Regions from separate parts of the Paenibacillus sp. YYML68 genome, predicted to be linked through region 2. Evidence: a T-box and tRNA genes for the amino acid it is inferred to sense, from the RefSeq annotation. Region 2 holds a T-box; the other holds one or more tRNA genes.
What was found. A T-box is a leader RNA that pairs with one kind of tRNA and senses whether it is charged. The one in region 2 lies ahead of PAE68_RS17475 (valine--tRNA ligase), so its partner is inferred to be a tRNA-Val.

Region 1 (11,716 bases), 740 kb from region 2:
CTGGAGGCTGTGAAGAAGCAGGAGCGCATCCGCATTGATAAGATTGAATATAACTTTGATCAGCTCAAGGTCGAGACGCTGGAAGGAACGCTTAACGTCGGCATCTCGCCCTCTGGCTTCGACTCGAGCGGTATCGAAGACCTGGCAGTGGGCGGTAAAGCGATCGTGACGAATACGGCTCGGTCCGAATCGTTCGAGCGCATCCAGCGCAACGTGAACACGTATCTGCTCCAAGAGATTCCGAAGGAGCTAGAGGAGCTTCAGAATGCGCATGGGGTCGAGCTAGGCAGTCAATTCCATGAGGTGCTCGTGACGGATATGCAGGGGCAGGTTGCGCCGCGCATCGAGCACTACATCGAGGAGATGACCGAATCACCGCAGGCTGTGCTTCGTCCGGAGCAGGAGGAAGCGATCACAGATAAGGTGAAGCGTGATATTCAAGCAGGTCTTCATCAATACTTGCTGAAGCAAAAACAGGAGGGCGATCCGCATGAGCATCCGGCTTCAGGTCATTAACCATACGCTGCAGGTAGGCTCGATCCGTACAGAAGGGGTGGCGAGTGCATCGCTGCTGCTTGTCGGAGATGCGCACACGATTTCGCTGTCTTCGGTATTCGATACGCCTCCTGAGAGCGTAATCATCGGCTCAGCAGCGCTGCAGCCCAAGATAGAGGAATAGATGGCTGATACGCTACCGATTCAGCACCGCACGAGTAGGGTGCAGAACTTGCACGTTAACGAGGTCGGCTTCTCCTCGACACTGTTTGTCGGGGATCTTGTTCGTTTCGATCCGAGAAGCTCGGCACTTGCCGTTCAGAGAGAAATTCCGAGGTACGACGGTCGGGAAGGGGAGCTTTCCCAGTACCCGATTTTTTCCGTTGACATTCCTGAACTGCTGCCTGCAGAGCAAGTGGAGTTGGTAATTCAGCATAGGGATTCGTCGATCATGTGCTCGACTGTCAAGGTGGACTCCATCTCCACGGCATCGATGGTTCAGATTGGCCGACTTGGCTCCGCGCGTGCGGTATCGAGGGTCAAAAACATTCGCGAAAAGCTGACAGGACTGCAGACACTGTAAGGTGGCTCACAGCTGTAAATTGAACGTATAAGCCTGTATGCAGGGAGCAGTGTCTCCTCGTATACGGGCTATTCGACTTGTGAACGTGAGCTGCGTTCATGGTCCTAGCTGTCTATTTGTTTAAGCGGACTCATGCTCGGGTGATATGATATACTACTAGCATAGCGACACTTATTGAATGTATAGAAGGGGAGAGAGGCGTCATGGCTGCAACGAAAATCGAGCATGTCGGCGTCATGGTTCGTAACATGGACACGTCGATTCAGTTTTATGAGGAGGTCGTAGGGATGCGGCTGTTGGGCCGCCTTGAGCATACGAATGGTGTGATTCAACTGGCGTTCCTTGGCTTCGGGGAGCAAGGCGAGTCGCAGCTTGAGCTCATTACAGGCTACAACGACAGCTTGCCCGCTGAGGGGAAGGTGCAACACCTTGCTTTTACCGTGGACGATATCGAGAAGGAGCATGCGCGGCTTCAGGGACTTGGACATGTGCGTCTGATCGATCAAGATATTACGACGCTGCCGAACGGAGCGCGATATGTTTTTTTTCACGGTCCAGACGGTGAGTGGATTGAGTTCTTCCAGCCGGCCATGTAGCGGAGCGTGCGATGAAGCGTAACGAACCGAACAACTCAACTACACCGCAAGCGAGAATTAATTGTGTGAAGTGCAAGCACTATTATGTGACCTGGGAGCCGAGCTACCCGAGGGGCTGCCGCGCCTACGGCTTCAAGACGCAGGCGCTGCCCTCACAGCTCGTTCTGCAATCGTCGGGCAAGCCCTGCTTGTCCTATGAGGAGAAATAATGCATGCTAGGAGGACGTCTTGATGCTGCTCACCAGATCGCAGAAGAAGCTGCTGCTAGAGGTGCTGCTTAAGGAACGTAGACGGTTATTTTCCCGACACAAGGGTGAACTGCTCAATAAGACGATTGACGATCTCGCTCAGATGGTGCGTAATGAGGAGATCAATGCGGTTGACAAGCAGGACAGCAGCAATGTCATTGACTGGAGCTCTCGCCGCAAGAAGTAATCGTCTCGTCTTCATCTGAATGGTTCGTTGGATGCGAGCAGAAGCCTGCAGGATAGCGCGCCTCTTGAATATAATGAAAGCCTGTCCTGAACATGATCGTGTCGGTAGCTTCGGCTGCTCCATGCAGCGTACGGCAATGAATGCAATAGTAAGTCAATTGAGATCCTCTCCTTCATACCGTGTTGGAACGGTTCGGTTAAGATCACAATATGTTGGGACGTTGGGAATTATGACAAGATGGTGTCGGATTATGATTCCATGATATGGATCAGGACTCATGGCCTGCTTGGCATATGAAGCGGGTGAGAGGAGGTAGGCATAATGGCGGAGCATCATCTGGAACAAGTATTGGATCGTCTCAGAGGCTCGTTAGAGGGGGAGGACGACTCACAGCATGCACAGCTGCTCCGAGCTGCGATTGAGGAGCTTGAGCGCCTCAGCACGGAAAATCGGAGGCTGAAGACCGCACTCTTAAGGGCAGCCACATCGTCGGGCAAGCCCACGATGTCAACGAAGCTAAGTGAGGCGCTCCGCGAGTAGACACCGTTCGTTCGCCCTAATAGCAAGGACCTCAAGCTCCGCTTGCATGTGGAGACTGAGGTCCTATTTTGCCTAGGGGTGCTGCATAACGGTTTAGCCTAAGGCTCTTGATCTTCTGTAGGTCCTTTCGTGAGGCAGACTAAGGCCTCTGCGCCTGATTTCGGCAAGCAGCAATTTGATGAAGGCGTGATCCAAGCCTTGGCGCAGAGCTGTGGCGTAAGTGTCCAGCAGCATTTGATCACTCAGCTTATCCATTGTCTCAGTCTCCTATCTGGATGAAAGCGCCGTGTTAGCAGCAACGTTATTCAATCTGTCTTGTATGGGATTATCATACATGCGAATTGTTTAATTCGTTCGTAGACAGATGTTAAATAAACGTTAGAAATGTAAACCTCGGCTCCATATTCGGCTCAGGATGGCTGGAAGGGGCGTATTCTTTTGTTTAAGACTTCAATTATTGAGGTAATAAGAGACAAGAGATTATTCGGGAGGGACAACATGAATCATTTTGCAGATTTTGAGGAAGCTTTCGAATACTTGAAGGCGATGCAGGCGAGCCGTGAGGCTAATGATGCTCATGTGACAGGGGAAAACGATCGAAGCGGCCAAGAAGGTGCTGTGGGCTCACAGGTAAAGAGGAATCGAACGGTGGGGCGAGCAGGGCGGACTTCCGGTGGTTGGTTGGGCGCCGAGGCAAACCATATGCAAAGCTTGGATGCGGGGAGCAGCTGATTCATGAACGCCGTCCCCGCGTGCTTCGTCCGTTAAGCTTCAACGTCTAGGCTCTTACTACTTCTGTACGACCCAGCGTCTTCCCCAGAAGGTGCGGTCCAGCACAGGCTGCTCGTAACGATCCTTCCATATCAGATCACCATAGATGCGCTTCGCTTTTTTGCCATCCTCGATACAAGTTGCGATTTCTCCGCTCTTCAGCTTTTGGTATAGCTCCCAAGTGTTCATGACGATCATCTGACATCGACTCCTTGTGTACATGTTCTACCTTTTTGTATATTGTATTATAGGATGTTTTTACAAAAAAAGGTGTCACAATTTACACTACGTTAACAATTTATTTCATGTGTTATTTTGTTGAATAGACGCGCTTGATGAGGAATGAGTAGGAATTCTGGTGAAAGAAGGGTTCTATTGATAGTCTGTTCATCTTTATGTATGATGATAGGATGAAAGAGGTGGTCCTGCTGAAGCGTTGGCTAGGGGTGTTTTTCGGCTTTTTACTTACGATACAATTCGGTCACTTGAGCTCTGCTCTTGCGGCTGGTCTGAAGGCGACGACGATGCAAGGACGAATTGGATCAGTGATGATCGGGGTTCTGATTTTGTTCGCGCTTATGATAGTTATACGTAAGCGCTGCAGTTCTTCCTTTTATCACGGCTTCGCGGTGTCGACTGGACTATTTTTAAGCTTTGACATTGTGGTGTTTCATTGGATCTTTCAGCTGCACCGTATTACGAACGGACCTGAGGCCAATGTAATGGAGCCGTTGTTCGTGGTGGCCGGAGCTGTTCTAATGGTGTATGCTTGGCGCAAGGAGAAACGTAGTGCTTGATCTATAGGGGTAGGGGCGAGATCGTCTTGCCGTTATTCTCATGCAGGAAACTGGTGAGCATTATATGAGCAACATTACCTGCTCCGGCTCACGCTCAATGGGGGGGAGCGCGGACTCGTCCAGCGGCTCGGTATTTGCTATTATGCTGACCGGTTCGGAGCAACTTTCCCGATGCTCCATCCATTGCAGCAATCTTTCAGAAGACAGACCCAGTTGCTCCATAATGGTTTCACACTCTAACGCTTTCATGAATTCACCTCCACGTATATTCTAGGACTAAATAAAAAACCACCTCTACAGAGATGGTCGGTTGCACTACTTGCTCCTTCAAACCCAAGTGCCCACTTTACAGGTTTGAGATCATAGCTCCCTATTATAATTATGTTAGCAATTTCGCATCGGGTTCATTTCCCTTGTTTTAGATGATACCAGTTTATAGTTGGAATAGGCAAGAGTTGTATCGCTAAAGAAATTTTTATCTTTGATGCGACCGCCAATATAGCGATATAGAAGGGTACTAGGAAAATATAGTACTTCACGGCTCGAAGCACACCTATATAATGAAGGAAGGGGCGAAGTCGGGGATGTAATCTAGGGCTGGGGGATGTATATGAACGTGCAGGAAAAGATGCAAGGCCTGCGCCGGTACGAGAGCGAATGCTATCGAATTTGTATGTATATGCTTCAGTGTGAGACGCTCGCTGTACAGGCTGCGAAGCAGGCGCTGGAACGGCTGTTGTATTGCGATGCGTTCTTCGTGTCGAATCAAGCTTCCAAGGTTATGCGCACGGAGGCGGTGAAGGCTTCACTCGCGGTGAAGCGGGGGAAGATGATGATGAAATTATAATATAAAAAATAGGCTGTTTTCATAGTAAAAACAGTCGAGGTCAGGCTGTTAGAGGCATTCGAGGTTCACTAAAGCCGAAAGTCAAGCTTCATGACTTTCGGCTTTGTTTTTTTACTTCTTAGTTTCTGGCCTTCGGAAAGTTTGGATCATGAGCAACGATCCACAAAAGCAAAAAACCCTTGATATACAAGGGTTTCTTAGTATGACCTGTAGTGGGCTCGAACCACTGACCCCCACCCTGTCAAGATGGTGCTCTCCCAGCTGAGCTAACAGGTCTCAATATTTTTTTAACATGTCCTGCTGGGGACGTTTTTTATAATAACAGGCGCGGCTGAAAGTGTCAAGCATTTATACAAACTTTTTTTCAGAACCAAGCTCGACGGGTTAGGAGGGGCAGTAGACGGTACTGTCGCCGCAGGAATCGGGTATGCTATAATGAACATCAAAACGGACATATATTGGAGGATGCGAGCATGAAGGACTTCCCTTGGGCAACCCCGCAGCCGGAAGGCGCAGGAGATCAGGCACTGCTGCAGGAAGGCTTGGATTGGGGGGAGCACGAATATGGCACTCACCGCTACCATGTCAGACGGCTGATTGAGGATACGCTAGCGGACCTTCCGATGCGGGATAAGGCGGCTGTGCTGGGCGCAGGCAATCACGGAGACGTAGATATACCGGGTATGGCCAAGGCGTTCCAGCAAGTTACAGTGCTCGATTCGGAGCCGAACATGCTGCAGGAATGGCTGGATGCTCAAGGGGGTGTCAGCTTGAGTCGGATCAAGTCATTATCTCGGATTGACTATACTTGTCTGGATCAAGCTTCGCTGTATGAGAAGCTGGACGAGCTGCTGATGACATCGGCGCCTGCTTCGGACATTGCTGCGTTGTTGCGGGATGCTAGCTTTCAGGTGAGAGGATTAGAAGTGCTGCCGCATCTGCACCGGACGTTCTCGTTCGTCATGTCATCGGGCGTGCATACTGCGTTGTTCTACCCGGATGTATTAATGCAGGTACAGCCTTATATCGACCGTTACAAGGAGTCTGAGGTGCGCCAGATGATGGAGGCGATCCAGTTCCTGCGCAACTCGCTGCTGGCGGATTACAATAAGCTGCTACTATCACTGGTGAGACCTGGCGGTAGAGTCGCGATGTGGACGGATATGATCGTACTGGACGAAGCTAGAAGCTGGATTGCAGATGAGCTGTACGAGAATCGGAGCAGCACGGACAGAACGACCTACTTGTTCGAGATGTTCGGGAAATATGGTCTGGAGGGGGCCGTCATCGGCCTGAAAGATTTATACGACAGACTGAAGCCCGATCAGCTGCTGTTTCGCTGCTGGATCGGGCATTCGGACTCGGGTAGAAGGTATGTGACGGTTGGGCTGTCAGGTCAAGCGCGTTAGGTTAGGGCTGAAGGCTGCCAGCTCTTCTTCTGTCAGGAAGCTACAGCCAGAGACGATAGGATTGCGACGAATGCGAAGCGCCAGCTGGTGCAGCATCCGGGTCAATACGTTCGTCTCGGAGTCTTGCCAGGAGAACTGGATACAGTACTCATAGTGCCCTGCTTCCGGTAAGATAGAACGGACAATAACTCCATAGGGCCTATGCTCGACATTCAAGATGGTGAAACGCAGCTCCGTTAATAAGTTTTCAGTCTCGGGGAGCGGAGCTGACGTGTAGAATCTTGCGCCGCCAGCGCTTAGATCGACCAGAGCAGCCTGATACCATTTCATCTCTGCCCCGACGTCCTCGGCGCCGATAATTTTAAGCTCGGCTCCGAGCGGCGATTGGAAGGTCAATCTGAAATAGTGACGTTTGTTGTTTGACTTGGAAGTTTTGGCTCTCATGGCTTACAATTCCTTTACACTAATCGTAATTGGTGGAGCATTACGGTTACCCGTGTCCATTTATTGTAACCGAGGAGGTCCTCGCTTGACAATGTATTCGTGGAGTCTGACGAAAAAAAACCGCTCAATAGAGCGGTAGCTCAATGCAGCGGTCGTTCGTTTTGTGATGCAGCACGGCACTATTTCCGATTAGCTCGATTCGTTCGATCGTCTCGCGACCTTCGGCTAGACTGGTGTACATTCCTTTTTCCTTCAAGGCACGAATGAGCTGTGGAATCGCTTTCTGATCGCAAGATACGAAGCTAACTGGAATTTTTTGATTGTTAAAAACGACCTCTGTAGACATATGTGAATTCCTCCTTTAGTTACCTAATGTTTCCTTTATTATACCACTATTTACAGACGAATTCGAGCTGAATATTACAACATATCGCGACATAGTGTGGTTTATACGGTGTTATTTCGACAAATAGTACGTAAGATTACGAGACAAGCGTAGTGAAGGATGATGAAGATGAAGAAGCTGTTTAGTCAAATGAACAAAGAAGAGCTGCAGCATGAGATTAACTCGATAACGAGTGAGATTGAAGCCTCTGAATTCGAGAGTCAACAGGCAGTAGCAAGGCAGAGGCTTGCGATTGCGCAATCGTACATGCTGGACCCTAATGACTTCCCTCCCGGTCTGTACAAGGTGGACCATGTCCAGCTTCCCTTTGAGGTGAAATATATCAATGGCATTATGGCATGGGGGACGCTCGGTGACGATCCGGAGGCCAGCTTTCCACTCTCGAAGCTCACACGTCTCTAAATCTGGAAGGTGTGCGGCTTATGCACCTCGGAATAGAATGAGGAGGCACGTCTCATCCTAATCGATGAGGTGATGCAGATGAATCGGGCGTTATGGACGTCCATTGTCGGAATTGGTGCGGCTCAGCTGCTGAAGATGCCACTGCACATCCGCGAGCGGGGAGCTTGGTCGTGGTCGGATTTGTTCCGTACGGGAGGCATGCCGAGCTCCCACGCTGCCGGTGTCGTATCGCTTGCCACCTATTTGGGGCTGAAGAAGGGCTTCGCCGCGGAGCTGTTCGCTGTATCTGCGATGCTCAGCTTTGTCGTCATGTATGACGCGATGGGGATTCGAAGACATGCCGGATTAATCGCATCTGAGGTCAATGAGCTGGAGGAGACGGTCGCGAACATCACGAAGGATCATCCTATCCATGTGCATGAGAAGCGTGCGCAGGAGCTTGAGGAGCGGCTAGGTCACCTGCCAGAGGAAGTGCTGGGAGGTGCCTTGCTTGGTGCTCTCGTCGGTGCCCTCAGCTATGCAACGGAGTCGCGCTCCGTTCAAATTGAACCTGTGAGCAATGGAATCATGTCCTTTATATCGAAATGGTAGCCTTGTCCTCAGATGCTTCTTGAAGCTGCAGAGGCTCGATGGAGACGGTTGGGAGCGTAATGGTAAATTTCGTTCCCAGCCCGACGAGGCTTTCCACTTCAATGGTGCCTTCATGATCTTGAACAATTTTATGACAGATCGATAAGCCGAGTCCTGTTCCTGAATCCTTCGTTGTGTAGAACGGAATGAAAATCTTATCCAATTCTCCCTCCGGAATACCTTTTCCATCATCCATAATCTCTATAACTGCATGGCGATCAACCGGGTACAGCTTAATATCAACCGTTCCTTGCTCCTCCATAGCTTCCAGTGCGTTCTTGACGAGGTTCAGCAGCAGCTGCAGCATCTTATCCTGATCCATACGCATGAGGAGTTCATAACGATCAGGTTGAAAGTCTAGCTTATGTCCAAGTCGCGTTGCTTCGGATTCAAGCAGGGAGATGACGCGTTGCACACAAGAACGTAGAGAGTGCACCTTATATGACGTAATATGTGGTCTGGAAAATTGTAAAAACTCCGCAGTAAGCATACTCATCCGATTGATCTCATCCATGATCAGCTCGTACCACGGCTCAATATTGTAGCGCTCGGCCTTGGACAATTGAATGAAGCCCTTAATAGTCGTAAGCGGGTTGCGAATTTCGTGCGCCATGCCGGATGCGAGCTCTCCGACAACGCGTAGCTTCTCGCTGCGCAGCATATGCTCCTCACGCTTCAGCCACGTCTCTCTCTTCATCATGTATAAGTGGCTCTCGGCGACAGCAAGCAGATCATCCTTCGTCTTTCCGTCCTGCGGGAACGAGGCGATGCCGAAGTTAATTTCGATACCGGTCAGCTTCGGGAACTCCATAGACAGCAGCTGCGTAATGGTATGAAGCGTCTGCTTGTGTGGGTTGTCGATGACGATCGCGAACTCATCGCCGCCATAGCGGCTGATCAGAGAGCTCTGTGGAAACATAATGCGCAGCAGCTGAGCAGCCTGCTTCAGTATATCGTTGACGCCCTGGAAGCCGGTGCTCGTGTTCAGTGACTTCAGATCTTTGCAGTCAGCCAATATGAGCAAGATAGGCTTACCATCGTTCACGAGCAGCTCCGTCTGTCTGTGGAATTCTTGGAAGTTGTACAAGCCTGTAAGTGGGTCATGTGTGCTTAGATGCTTCTTCTCACTGTCCAGCAGCTGCTTCTGAAGCTCCATGCTCTTGATCAGACTGCCGAACATGAAGCCAAGCACGAGGCAGGTAGCCGTTTCGAATGCTATGTTAGGCAAGCTGTTCCCATGACGGGTAATTGCCGATATGACAATATAAGGGACGATGAATATGACGCTCAGCAATGTCGCTGTGGAACGTCGGTGGAACCGCTTGTGTAGCTCGATCATATGTAAGAAATATAGCGGCAGCACCCAATGGGTGAGGCTGGCAGCATGGATGGCAACGACCAGCATTGGCTGAACATTGAAGACGAAGGATGGAGGTTGCTTAACGAGAAAGGTGGCGGCATAGAGCAGGGAGAATGCGAGAAGTAGAGGAATGTTCCATGCGCTACCGCTCATTATGGACCAGGTTGATACGAGTACGATATACAGGATAAAGCCGCTGTGACTTTTCATGCAGAAGCTCCAACTCCTAAAATATACAAAATTTTATATGTATTACTTCTTTTTGGAGTAGGAAAATTCCTTCTGCAGGTCAAAAACTTTATTCTAAAAAAAGCTTTGCCATACGAAAAAGCCGGACCTCAGAGGGCCGGCTACGACAACATCATATTGAAAATACAATTAGAAGCCTGGCAAATTGTCCAGGTTGTTCGTCGGATCGCCATCCGGATTGGAGCGAAGGTGCTCCTCGCCGTCACGGCCGCGAAATACGTTAACGTTGTCGATCTGTCCGTTTTTTGCCATAAATTGAGCTTCCTTGTAATCGACGACTTGTCCGGAGGAAAGCTTGAGCTCGACGATGTCACCATCACCATTTTTACGGACGGCCACAACTTGATCTTTGGCTGTATTCATCTGCAATCGCCTCCTTTACAGGTAGGATGTGCAGGAGGTGCCGCTAATATACATTCAACAGCGACAAGGCGGCCGATGTCAGACCTCATAGTCTAGCTTATATATTGTACCTTGCTCGACGAAGGTCATCTTGCCTGTCTTACCGATAAAGCTGGGCATGCTGTCGGAGTAGTGCATAAGCCAGATGCTGGCTTGCAGCTCCTCTGGTAAAGTAAGCAGCTCCTCGAGGCTGGCGTGAACAGCTCCGGGAGATGTAAGCTGACAGTCGTGCATCATAAGCTTGCAGCCGCTTGCGTGAAGCTGATGAAGCTGCTCGCTGTTGAATTGTGAATCCGCACTATAGAAGAAGCGGTCGTTCAGCAGAAGAGAGTAGCTCGGCTTACCCGGAATGTGCAGGCTCGGAAGCAGCTTCACATTCAACTCCGGCTGAAGCGTGATGACTGTGTCAGGCTCCAAGGTAACGACGTCGAAGTAATCCTCCAATCGGTTCAAGCCCTCATGAGCGTTCTCCAGGCCGCCTCGAAGGGAATGATTCCATAACGAATCCTTTATATCGAACGGCACAAGCAGACGAATTCGCTTCTTATATCTATACATGCTCTGGAAGGCGAACTCCTCAAGACCGCCTACATGATCGGCATGAATATGAGTAATCAAGATTGCATCGATTTCGTCCAAGCCAATTCCGAGTTCGTGCATCGCTCTTGCGGCTGTATATCCGCAGTCGATCAAGAGGCTAAAGCTTTCTGTTCGTACGAGAGCGTTCGTATTATAGTAAGCTTTGGCAAAGGCGCTTCCCGTTCCAATAAATTGTATGTGCAAACTCACAAACGTTCCTCCACTCAGTAGGGCGTTAACACGTATACCTTCTATAATCTAACATGCCTGTTGATCAACATTCAAGAAAATGTTGTAAGGATTTAGGCATGCCGCTTCGCATCCCCCCACATTTCGGATTATGGTTGCAGCTATTTCCCGGGTAAGCGCACCATTCGCCATCGTTTATCGAATGGTGAAGAGATTTGACAGACGCCTTCCTATAAGACTATCCATATTTTGTATGAATATTCAACGGAAGCCCTTTCATTCACTAGATCTAGATGGTGCTACGAATAAAAAATAATAAATTTAGCAAAACTGGCCGCAACTATTGCCAAGCCGCGGAGTATAATTAAACAAATTGGTTCATACAATGGAGGTTAATTACGATGAAGGTGCCGAGATTGCTAACGATGGTGCTCTCGCTTACGTTATTCGGTACAGCTGGCGCAGTCGCAAGCTCGATCTGGGGAGAATTTGAAGGGTATTCCAAGGTAAGACTAGTGGTCAATGATGCTGAGCAAAGCTTCGGATCGTCGGAGGTGCCGGCTTTTCTAGTTAAAGGCAGCG
Region 2 (11,716 bases):
AATCAATTGTCAGGGCGATGCGGATTGACTTGCGTTGTGAGCTCGCAGCACAGCGTGAGTCAGTCCGTGTTCAATAAAACTGTACATACTCGTATGTAATCTATTGCGCGTCGAGCTTCATAGACGGAGCGACCTTCACGTCCTGCGACTGAACGGATGAGCTGGACGTAGAGCCTGCAGAGCTGCCGGAGCTTGTCCCACTGGCACCAGTATTGCTCGGAGCAGTCTTGCCTGCTGTGTCGTCCTGCTTGTCCTGCGTTGCTGGCGTGCCGGCTGACTGTGAGGAGCCGGATGTTCCGGCTCCCGTATTCGCTCCAGAGCTTGCACCTGATGCATCATTCGGCGACCTCGTACTGCCTGCCGAAGCGTCATGACTACCGCTACCACCATTGCCGGTCGTGCTGCTGGAGCCTTCATCATCTGCTCCGCCGTTCGTCGGCTGCTTCGACGTACCCGATGAAGATGCGCCAGTCCCGTTCGGAGCCGCTGGCGAGGTCGCTTTGCCATTCGCGCCTGTGCCTGAGCTCGTGCTGCCAGTTCCGTTCGTAGCGTCCTTGCCCTTGCTCGCTGTGCCGCCTGAGGCATTACCGTCGCCCGCAGCGCCTGTCTGCGGCGTGCTGGTCTTGCCTTCTTGTGTGCCTTGAGCGCCGTCCTTCGGATCTGTCGTCTTCGGCGTCGTCTGCCCTTGCTGCTGCCGGGCCTTCTTCTCAGCCTGCTCGCGCAGAAAATCCGGATGGTCGTGCGAGCCGCCCGCATCGATCTTGTCGACGCCGTCCCATACTCGCGTTGCCTTCACCGATGACGGATCATCGTAGACGAGGAAGGCGGAAGGCAGTCGTCGTTCGCCGTAACGGCTCGATGGCTTCGTCAGCAGCTCGCCGTCTACGACAAGCTCGGAGGAGGCGCCGCCGTCGAGGTTGCCCGCATTCACGACACCTTCCTCGAGGAACAGATCCTGCAGCTCCTTCAGCGTAGCGCCGACGCTATGCGATTGGCGACCGTCGATGACGAGGAAGATGACCGTTCCGTCCGCCTTCTGTCCGACCGCTGTCCGTGGTGCGCGTCCCCAGCCGCCGTCGCCGTTCGTAATGAGCGGCTTGCCGTTAGCGATGAGACGAGGGTAGAACGAGACCGCCTCGGATACGCCCATGTCGCGAAGCTGGAACGCATCGTACTTACCGACGACGAGCTGGCCCTCGCGGGTGAAGCCGACGATGTGCTGCGGGATCGAGCCGTCCTTGTCGGTAAAAATGATTTCGCCGTCCGAGATAATAAACCCGATTGCCGCGAAGCCGTTGCCGAGTCCCTCAGGGTCGTCGAAGGCGCCGCCGTTCACGCCGGCGACCGCTCCGGTGCGCGTCACCATGGAGCTGATCCGTTCACCCTCACCCGGCTTGTGAGGCGTCATAATTTTGATCGTGGTCGGGTCGTACACGTACATTTTTTTGCCCTTCCAGAACTGTCCGGAAATATCCTCGACCTTGATGAGCTCATCGATGGATCGCGCCTTTTCGCCGTTTTTGCGAATTTTGACCAGATTCAGGTCCTGCTTCTCCTTCGCCGCATCCTCGATGTCATTGTGCATCTTCTGCACCATCTGGTCGCGCCGCTCGGCGCCGACGAATATCCATGCCCAGCTGCGATGCTGCGTCGTAATGACCGTCTCGGCCATCCACATTCGCATATCTCCACCTGGAGGCGTTAAGTACAAAAAGCTCGATGTCATAAAGGTAAGCAGAGCGATCGCAAATAAAATCTTCTTCAGCCAGCCCCATTTTCGAACAGCTAGCAATTGGCCCTTCAATATTCTCCACTCCCAAGCAAATATTTGCTTTCTTTTATCGACAATTCTTCTCACATTCTATCATAATTACCACCTATTTAATAGATCACCCGAATTGTAAGTAAAGGTGTACCTGGCAGTGTAACCGCTTTGCGGAATGGATCTGCTTTGGTAAAATGTGAGGAACGTGTTCATTCACATATATCAAGGACAGGGGCGGCTTATGTGTTAAAAAAATATAGTTTTTATGGAATTCCGTTCGAGCTGTATGTCGTATTCGGCTTGTTCGCAGCCGCACTTGTCATGCTGGTCGCGTATCAATGGCTGAAGGTGCGCCAAGAGAGCAAGCACGCCGGCGGGCGTCTGGAGGAGGAAGCTCGATGATGCATTGGCGGCGCAAGGGCGAATGGCTTGAGCTTGAGGTGGCAGATACGCTGGAATCAGTTGAACAAGCGGCGAAGCAAGCCGCAGCAATCATCGGGGAGAAGTGGAGCCGCACGCTTCTGCGGCAGGAGGGGCTGCAGTGGAAGGGCAGGAGGCTTCTGTTGAAGCTGTTTCCTGATGAGCCAGCGGACACGGTCTGCGAGCTCGACGCAGAGGCTGGAGGACGCGGCGATGTCGCGATCCTGTATGAGGACGACTTCGCGCTCGTGGTGAGCAAGCCTGCGGGTATGAAGGTGCATCCGACGGAGGCGGGTGAACGGGGTACACTGCTGCAGGCGGTCGATTACTTGCTGGCATCGGATGGACAGCGTGTGAGAGCGCGGCACATTCATCGGCTTGACGAGGATACGACAGGCCCGGTGTTGTTCGCTAAGCACGCCTGGGTGCAGACGGTGCTGGACGCTGCGATGCGGGAGAAGGCGATCGGCCGTACGTACATAGCGGTCGTGCAAGGCAGACTGGCTAAGGCAGCGGGACGCATCGATGCGCCGATCGGGCGGGATCGTCACCATCCGACGAGGCGCCGCGTGTCGCCGCGGGGGGAGCATGCGGTCACACGGTTCGAACGGCTAGAGACGTACCGAGACGCTTCGCTCGTCCGACTGCGGCTGGAGACGGGGCGGACGCATCAGATTCGGGTGCATCTGAGCGATGCCGGACACCCGCTGTACGGCGACCTATTATATGGAGGGAAGCCGGATGCCATCGGGCGTCAGGCGCTGCACGGCGAACATCTTGCGTTCCCGCATCCACTTACGAGCGAGCTTATCGAGGTAGAGGCGCCGTGGCCGGACGATTTCCACGCGCTGCTGCAACGGTTGAAAAAATAGTAGTCATGCTCCTCTCGGCAGTGCCATATAAATGAGATAGACGACGGCACTAGTATTTCTTTTCGCGAGAAAAGGTAGAAATACGAAAGGGAGGATTACACATTGGCTACAGAACAAAACGGACTGCGATTCGATATTTATGAGCGTGTTCATCTTCATGAGGGAGTGCTCGGCATCCAGGCGCTGGAGGGCGTGGAGCTGGTTCCTCATATTCAGGTCATCTCGCAAGGGGAACAAGCTGTACTGCGGGGCAACCTACTTCTGAGCGGAACGTATACGGATGAGCAGCAGCAGGAGGGACAGACGCTGGAGCATCTGATTCCGGTTGAAATTACGTTGCCGATGAGCCGCGTAGCGCGCGTTGAGGACATCTCCGTTGAAATCGACAACTTCGATGTCGATCTGCTGACGTCCCGCAGCTTGAACATCACCGGTGTGCTCTCGCTGAACGGTCTGGAGCTGCCAGCTAACGATGAGCAGAGCTGGGAGCCGGACAGCCGCCGTCAGGACAGCGCGACACCGCTGGAGACGCAGCCGCAGCGCTCGGAGAGCGCCAGCGATGCAGCGCCAGCTCGCTCCGATTGGCAGCAATGGGCACAGCAGTCTGAGCAAGCGCAGCCTGCGATGCGTTCAGCCGCTAGCGAGGAGGAAGCTCCTCAGGATGCGACTGCTGCCAGCAGCGATGCCGAGCGCGTCGAGCCGGTAAGCGCCGCAGAGCCGCAAGCGGCACCAGCAGCACCAGCTGCACTTGAGGCTGTCGAGCAAGCATCTGAGGCAGCGATGAACGCGGAGGCGTCTGCTGTGCCTGTTCCGGTGCAAGCGGAGCAGCCGATCGCAGCAGTCGAGGAGAAGAAGGAGCTCAAGGTCGCATTCGGCGCGAAGAAGCCTGCCGTGGACGCAGCACCAGCTGCCAAGGCACCAGGCGGCATCGCCTCGCTCATGAGCTTCAGCGGTGCGAAGTCGCAAGGAGATCAGCCTGCCGCGCAGCAGCAAGCTGTAGCCGCACCTGCGACGACAGCCGCAGAGCGTGTGGAGTGGAAGAGCATGCTGCTTAGCACAAGCGACGAGCAGCAGCAATTCCGCAAGCTGCGTATGGTTATCGTGCAGAAGGACGACACGCTGGAGTCAATCGCGAAGAAATACAACGTGAACGCGAGAGAAATCGTGCTCTACAACCGTCTTGGCGATAATGACATTGCAGTCGGTCAAATCGTTCGTATTCCGAGATAAGACTTCATACTTGTGCACGAGCACCCGGACGGCCTCTGAGGCTTTCCGGGTTATTCGTATTCGCGCGAAGTCGAGTGCTCGACATGTTGACTCTGACGCCTCGATTGTTTATGATAATACGCATGAAGATGCTGTAATAACGTGGAAAGGGAATAGTAGGCAGCGAGCCCTTCAGAGAGCGGAGCCGGCACCAGCTGAGAGGTTCTGCAGGATGTACCTGTCGAAGTCGCCCCGGAGTTGCCGAATTGAAGCGATGCTTAGATTCGGCCGGTCACAGCCGTTATCTGTTCGAGCGCCGCAATGGATGCGCCTAGCCTGCTTGTTGTCACATGGACAGGTCTAAGGCGGCATAGACTGCGGAATAAAGGTGGTACCACGGATGCGAAAGCCTTCGTCCTTTACGGGCGGCGGGCTTTTTTTGTTCAACATACGAATAGTTAATGGTATTAATCAAACACCTGCAGTACGGTCCGAGCTGCTTCGGAGCCTGCTACGCAGGTGCAGGTCTAGTGTATGACAACTTGTGACAAGGAGAGAAGATGCATGGAACAGAACAAGCAAGCGGCGCCGGAGACGGCAATGCCGACGACGTACGACCCGAAGGTAAGCGAGAAGAAATGGTACGATTATTGGCTCGAGGGCCAATATTTCAAGGCAGGACAGCGTCCGGAGGCGAAGCCGTACAGCATCGTCATCCCGCCGCCGAACGTGACCGGGATGCTCCATATCGGGCATGCGCTCGATTGCACGCTGCAGGACATTATGATCCGCGCGAAGCGGATGCAGGGCTATGACGCACTCTGGATGCCGGGCACCGACCACGCGGGCATCGCGACGCAGACGAAGGTGGAGCAGAAGCTGCGTGAGGAAGGCGTGACGCGCTACGACCTCGGACGCGAGAAGTTTCTCGAGAAGGTGTGGGAGTGGAAGGAGCTGTACGCGAACACGATTCACGAGCAGTGGGCGAAGATGGGCTTCTCCCTCGACTATTCGCGGGAGCGCTTCACCCTCGATGAGGGGCTGTCGAAGGCGGTTCGCGAGGTGTTCGTTCGTCTGTATGAGAAGGGACTTATTTATCGCGGCAAATATATTATTAACTGGGACCCGGCCGCCCGCACGGCGCTGTCGGATATTGAGGTCGAATATAAAGAGGTTCAAGGCGCGCTGTATCATCTGAAGTATACGGTGAAGGACAGCAGCGAATCGATCATCGTGGCGACGACCCGTCCGGAGACGATGCTGGGCGATACAGCGGTAGCTGTCCATCCGGAGGATGAGCGCTATAAGCATCTGATCGGCAAGACGCTCGTGCTCCCGATTGTCGAACGCGAAATTCCGATCATCGGCGACGAGTACGTGGAGAAGGAGTTCGGGAGCGGTGCGGTGAAGATTACGCCAGCGCACGATCCGAACGACTTCGAGGTCGGCAATCGCCACAGTTTGCCTCAGGTGCTCGTCATGGACGAATCGGGCAAGATGAATGCGAATGCAGGCAAATATCAAGGACTCGACCGCTTCGAGTGCCGCAAGCAGATTGTCGCAGACATGTTGGAGCTCGGCGTTCTTGTGAAGATCGAGGAGCATACGCACCAGGTCGGCCATAGCGAGCGCAGCGGTGCGGTGATCGAGCCGTATTTGTCGACGCAATGGTTCGTGAAGATGAAGCCGCTCGCCGACCGCGCTGTCGATGCGCAGAAGTCAGGCGAAGGCGTTAACTTCGTACCGGATCGCTTCGAGAAAATATATTTGCACTGGATCGAGAATGTGCGCGACTGGTGCATCTCCCGCCAGCTGTGGTGGGGACACCGTATTCCGGCTTGGTATTGTCAGGATTGCAACGAGATGGTCGTCGCTCGCGAGGAGACGTCTGTATGTCCATCCTGCGGCGGCACCCATATGAAGCAGGACGAGGACGTGCTCGACACATGGTTCAGCTCGGCGCTGTGGCCGTTCTCGACGATGGGCTGGCCGGATGAGGAAGCGGCTGACTTCAAGCGCTTTTTCCCGAACAGCCTGCTCGTAACCGGCTATGACATCATCTATTTCTGGGTAGCGCGCATGGTGTTCAGCTCCCTAGAGTTTACAGACCGCATTCCGTTCCAGGACGTGCTGGTGCACGGTCTTGTCCGCGACGCGGAGGGACGGAAGATGTCGAAGTCGCTCGGCAACGGGGTTGATCCGATCGAGGTCATCGAGAAGTATGGCGCGGATGCGATGCGCTTCATGCTATCGACCTCTTCGACGCCAGGTCAGGACCTTCGCTTCCGTTGGGAGAAGGTTGAGCAGGCGCGTAATTTTGCCAATAAAATATGGAACGCATCCCGCTTCGCCCTCATGAATCTGGGAGACTTCGCGGTGAGCGATATTGACCTTAGCGGCAAGCTCGGTACGGCGGACCGTTGGATTCTGCACCGCTTGAACGAGACGGTTCGCGATGTAACGCGCCTGATCGATGTCTATGAGTTCGGTGAAACGGGAAGACTGCTCTACAACTTCATCTGGGACGATCTGTGCGATTGGTACATCGAGTTCAGCAAGCTGTCGCTGTACGGCACAGACGAAGAGGCGAAGAAGACGACGAAGTCGGTGCTTGCTTACGTGCTTGACCAGACGCAGCGGCTGCTTCATCCGTTCATGCCATTCATCAGCGAGGAGATCTGGCAGCATCTGCCGCATGAGGGCGAGTCGATTACACTCGCAGCTTGGCCGGTGGTCGACTCTGCGTTCGAAGCGCCGGAGGCGGTCAAGGAGATGGAGCTGCTCATGGACGTCATTCGCTCGGTCCGCAACATTCGCGCGGAGGTGAACGTGCCGATGAGCAAGAAGATCGAGCTGCAGCTGAAGCCGACGAGCGCGGAGACGCTCGACATTTTGCAGCGCAATCAAGAGTATGTGCGTCGCTTCTGCAACACGTCGGAGCTCGTGATCGACAGCGCGATCAGCGCGCCGGATAAGGCGATGACGGGAATTGTCACCGGAGCGGAGCTATTCTTGCCGCTGGCGGGCTTAATCGACATTGCCCAGGAAATATCGCGCCTCGAGAAGGAGCTGCAGACGCTTCATGGCGAAGTGGAGCGAATCGAGCGCAAGCTGTCGAACGAAGGCTTCGTAGCGAAGGCGCCTGCGAAGGTAATCGAAGAAGAGAAGGCGAAGCTGGCTGATTATGCTGATAAGCGAGATAAAGTTATCGCTCGAATCGGCGAGCTGAAGGGGTGAGCATAGATGAGCGGTGAGGTGAGTATGCCGGGCGCGGCCCCTTTTGCGACTGCGCGTGAGGCGATAGATTGGATCGTCCGGTTCATGCCGGTGACGGGTATTAAGCTTGGACTTGAGCGGATGGAGCTGCTGATGGAGCGACTTGACAATCCGCACCGGAGACTGAAGTTCATTCATGTCGCAGGTACGAACGGCAAGGGCTCTGTATGCGCCTACTTGTCCGAGACGATTCGACAGTGTGGCTATGAGGTGGGGACGTTCACGTCCCCTTATATCGAGACGTACACGGAGCGCATTCGAATGAACGGCGTGAACATCTCCGAGGAGGATTTACTTCATGTCGTTAATAAAATAAAGCCGATCGTCGACGAGGTGTCCGAGCTGCACGGGCAGCCGACGATGTTCGAGATCTCGACGGTCATGGCGATTGAATATTTCGCTCGAGTCGCTTATCCGGACTTCGTCGTCTGGGAGACTGGTCTTGGCGGCACGCTGGACGCGACCACTATTGTGACGCCGATCGTCTCGATCATTACGAACATCGGACACGATCATATGGACCTGCTGGGCGAGTCGATCGCAGAGATCGCGGCTCATAAAGCGGGTATTATCAAGGCTGGCGTCCCAGTCGTGACAGCGGTGACCGATCCCGAGGCGCTTGCGGTCATCGAAGCGGCGGCACAGCGGAAGCAGAGCAAGCTGTATAAGCTCGGGGCGGAGTACCGCGTGGAGCTTGTCTCAGCGCGGGAGGACGAGCAAGCGTTCCACTTCGACGGCTTGTTCCGTCGTATCGATGACGTTACGATTCGGATGAACGGCGAGCATCAGGTGCATAATGCAGCGGCGGCGATTATGGCTATTGAGGTGCTCAGACAGTACTACGCGCTCATCGTTGACGACGAAGCGCTGTACAAGGGGATGAGGGAGACGAGCTGGCCGGGTCGTATGGAGCTGGTGTCGAGAGAGCCTCGCTTGCTGCTGGACGGTGCTCACAATCCGGAGGGCGCTGCTGCGCTTGCGGCTACACTGAAGAGCACGTACACGTATAATAAGCTTCATTTTATGATGGGGATGGTCACAAATAAGAATCATTCGGGCTATCTGAGGCATATACTGCCAATAGTGGATACGCTTATCGTGACCGAGCCGGATTGGCTGAAGAAGGCTGCTGCGTCTGCTCTTGCCGATATGGCGAAGGAGCTGGCGCACGAGCTCGGCCGCGGGCAAGTGGAAATTATTATCGAACCGGACTGGAAGGCAGCGCTGGAGCGCTTAACGTCGCTGACGGCGCAGGACGATTTGGCCGTCGTATCCGGAAGTCTTTATGTCATCGGGGATGTACGCTCCTGGGTCAAGCATCAATCCGATTCTGAAAAAGGCTGGTGAAACGAGCGTGAATACTTCGGAGCACATCCATTTTATCGGTATCGGCGGTTACGGCATGAGCGCCATCGCCAAGGTGATGCTTGAAATGGGCTATAACGTATCGGGTTCTGACCTCGCGCAGGCCGAGCTGACCGAAAAGCTGGCGGCGAAGGGCGCGCGTGTGTTCATAGGACACGAGGCGAGCAACGTATCAGGCGCCGACGTCGTCGTCTATTCTACGGCATTGTCCAAGGACAACGTGGAGATGGTGGCAGCGGAGGAGCTGAACATACCGATTCTGCATCGGTCCCAAATGCTGGCGAAATTAATGAACGCGAAGAAGGGCATTGCGGTAGCCGGCGCGCACGGCAAGACGACGACGTCCTCGATGATCGCGCTTGTGCTGGAGCATTGCGGACAGGACCCGACGTTCATTATCGGCGGCGAGCTGCTCAACGTCGGCAGCAATGCGAAGGCAGGCAAGGGCGCCTATGTCGTCGCCGAGGCCGATGAGAGCGATGGCTCGTTCCTGCAGTATAATCCGCTCATTGCGCTCGTGAACAACGTGGAAGCGGATCACCTTGAGAATTATGATGGCAGCTTCGATAACTTGAAGAAGGCGTACGCCCAGTTCCTGAGCCAGGTGAAGCCGGAGGGGAAGGCGGTCATCTGCAAGGACGATGCGTACTTGCGCGAGATGATGCCGTCGATTCAGAGCGAGGTCATTACGTACGGAATCGATACGGAAGCGGATGTGATGGCGCGCAGCATCGTGCTGGGCGACCGCAAGGTGTCGTTCGAGGTCGTTCGGGACGGGCAAACGCTCGGCACGATGCGACTGTCCGTACCAGGACGTCATAACGTGTACAATGCGATGGCTACGCTGATTACGTGTATGGAGGCAGGCCTGACGTTCGAGCAGGTAGCTGAGGCGATCACGGAGTTCCGCGGCGCGAAGCGGCGCTTCCAGGTGCTCGGTGAGGTCGATGACATGCTCGTCATAGACGATTATGCGCACCATCCGACCGAGATCGAAGCGACGATTCAGGCGGCGAGGGCGACGGGCAAGCGCATTATTGCCGTCTTCCAGCCGCAGCGGTACACGCGTACGTTCTTCTTGTTCGAGCAGTTCAGCCGCGCGTTCCCGGATGCGGACGAGGTAATCATTACCGACATCTACTCGCCTGCGGGAGAGAAGCAGATCGAGGGCATTACGTCCGCCAAGCTGGTCGAGCTGATCAAGCAGAACAGCAACCCGAATGTGAAGTATGTGCCGACGAAGGAAGAAGTGCAGGCCTACCTGCTAGACACGATCCGCTCAGGCGACCTGGTCATTACGATGGGCGCAGGAGACATCTGGAAGGCGGCCTACGGGCTTGCACAGGCGCTGGAAGCGCGAGCGGGGCAGAAGTAGCTTTGTTTCTCAGCGAATGCAGAATGTAAAAAGGCTGATTATGTTCCGAGATGGAACGTAGTCAGCCTTTTGTACGTAGATGGCTACGCCTTAATGCGAGCGGACAGACGCGATGCCTTGTCCCGCACCCAGTCGTAGTTGCCGGCGCTGATCTCCTTCAGATTGACGAGGGAGCCGCCGATGCCGACGCCGTAGCAGCCAAGCTTCACGAACTCGGCAATGTTGTCCTCGGTTACACCGCCTACCGCAATCATCGGAATGCTGCTCAGCGGTCCCATCAGCTCCTTCAGGAATGGCAGCCCGAGGCTTGCACTTGGGAACACCTTGACCGCAGTCGCTCCGGCCCTCCAAGCCTTCACGATCTCTGTCGGTGTCATCGCCCCCGGATAGATCGGGACGTTCTGCTCTGCCGCGAAGCGAATCACATCTTCATCCATGTTCGGCGTGACGAGATACGAAGCCCCTGCGGATAGCGCATTGCGCGCATCGTCCAGATCGAGCACCGTGCCTGCTCCGATATACATCCGGTCACCAAGCGCAGCCTGCAGCTCGGTAATCATCTCAAGTGCGCCCGGTGTATTCAAGGTCACCTCCATGACTGGAATGCCGCCCTCCAATAGCGCTTCGGCCAAGCCTCGAATGTGCAGCTTCTCAACACCGCGTACGATCGCGATAATTTTCGTTTGCTCAACTAATCTTAAGCCTTCTTCCCGTTTCATAGGAACACCGCCTGTTCGATAATTTGCTGCTGATGGTTGTGCAGCCGGACACTATGTACGTTTCCATTATACATGTGGCGTTTGGAAGAAGGTAGTGCTCAGCCTTAATTATGTACGAATCGAGTTCTAATTGCAGATCGACTCTCATAGTCTAGTAACACAATATAGGGACAAGGGAGAGTTGAAGCAATGAACAAAGCTGATAAGTCGAAAATGACGTTTCGCTTCTCGTCGGGACAAGGGCAGGAGGTTCGTGATCACAAGTCTAATGTGATTCCTCTGCGTCCAGATGAATATCGCCTGTATGAGGATTCATCCATAGAAGCCGCTCCAAGCTCGGCAGACCAGCGTACAGAAGTAGAAGCAGAAGCTTCGGAGTTTACACCGCCAGCACAGAAGGGGACGGTCATTAAGCCGCTTAACGACTTCCATACAGACTTCGGCGGGTGGCAGAGCTCGTTCGACCTAGAGGTGGAGCGGGTGGAGCAAGCGATTCGCTCGACGGGCGGAGCAGACGTTAACCCGGAGACCGGTCTATATCAGAGGGAGACGCGAACTGGACGCGGCGGCTATGGGTATAGCGAGCGTGAGGTCATCGTAGATGAACAGCTGCATTATTCAAGACCGCCGGGCGGAGGATCGTTTTTGAAAATAACAGCGTCTGTTGCGGGGGCAGTCGTGACGGGCGTCGCCTTCGGCTTCCTCGTGCTGTCGA

Region 1: it encodes a tRNA-Val, which carries the amino acid that the T-box ahead of PAE68_RS17475 (valine--tRNA ligase) is inferred to sense. The anticodon was not compared.

What each region holds. Positions count from the first base shown of each region.
Region 1 is NZ_BQYI01000001.1:3,146,399-3,158,114, reverse strand. Features, by position in the region: gene gerPC (spore germination protein GerPC) at 1-516, shown strand, start outside; gene PAE68_RS14390 (spore gernimation protein GerPD) at 491-679, shown strand; gene PAE68_RS14385 (spore germination protein GerPE) at 680-1,078, shown strand; gene PAE68_RS14380 (VOC family protein) at 1,282-1,674, shown strand; gene PAE68_RS14375 (uracil-DNA glycosylase) at 1,686-1,883, shown strand; gene PAE68_RS14370 (hypothetical protein) at 1,906-2,109, shown strand; gene PAE68_RS14365 (hypothetical protein) at 2,431-2,649, shown strand; gene sda (sporulation histidine kinase inhibitor Sda) at 2,743-2,904, opposite strand; gene PAE68_RS14355 (hypothetical protein) at 3,148-3,381, shown strand; gene PAE68_RS14350 (hypothetical protein) at 3,439-3,618, opposite strand; gene PAE68_RS14345 (DUF2243 domain-containing protein) at 3,831-4,217, shown strand; gene PAE68_RS14340 (hypothetical protein) at 4,278-4,466, opposite strand; cyclic di-GMP riboswitch class II at 4,513-4,597, opposite strand; gene PAE68_RS14335 (hypothetical protein) at 4,828-5,064, shown strand; tRNA gene PAE68_RS14330 (tRNA-Val) at 5,268-5,340, opposite strand; gene PAE68_RS14325 (hypothetical protein) at 5,538-6,473, shown strand; gene PAE68_RS14320 (PilZ domain-containing protein) at 6,456-6,917, opposite strand; gene PAE68_RS14315 (hypothetical protein) at 7,042-7,263, opposite strand; gene PAE68_RS14310 (DUF1811 family protein) at 7,432-7,725, shown strand; gene PAE68_RS14305 (divergent PAP2 family protein) at 7,804-8,316, shown strand; gene PAE68_RS14300 (ATP-binding protein) at 8,300-9,925, opposite strand; gene PAE68_RS14295 (DUF3892 domain-containing protein) at 10,094-10,327, opposite strand; gene PAE68_RS14290 (MBL fold metallo-hydrolase) at 10,406-11,155, opposite strand; gene PAE68_RS14285 (stalk domain-containing protein) at 11,536-11,716, shown strand, end outside.
Region 2 is NZ_BQYI01000001.1:3,882,375-3,894,090, reverse strand. Features, by position in the region: gene PAE68_RS17495 (phosphodiester glycosidase family protein) at 101-1,804, opposite strand; gene PAE68_RS17490 (hypothetical protein) at 2,009-2,167, shown strand; gene PAE68_RS17485 (RluA family pseudouridine synthase) at 2,164-3,057, shown strand; gene PAE68_RS17480 (LysM peptidoglycan-binding domain-containing protein) at 3,160-4,287, shown strand; T-box leader at 4,421-4,689, shown strand; gene PAE68_RS17475 (valine--tRNA ligase) at 4,831-7,503, shown strand; gene PAE68_RS17470 (bifunctional folylpolyglutamate synthase/dihydrofolate synthase) at 7,510-8,889, shown strand; gene murC (UDP-N-acetylmuramate--L-alanine ligase) at 8,897-10,282, shown strand; gene PAE68_RS17460 (bifunctional 4-hydroxy-2-oxoglutarate aldolase/2-dehydro-3-deoxy-phosphogluconate aldolase) at 10,366-11,001, opposite strand; gene PAE68_RS17455 (hypothetical protein) at 11,191-11,716, shown strand, end outside.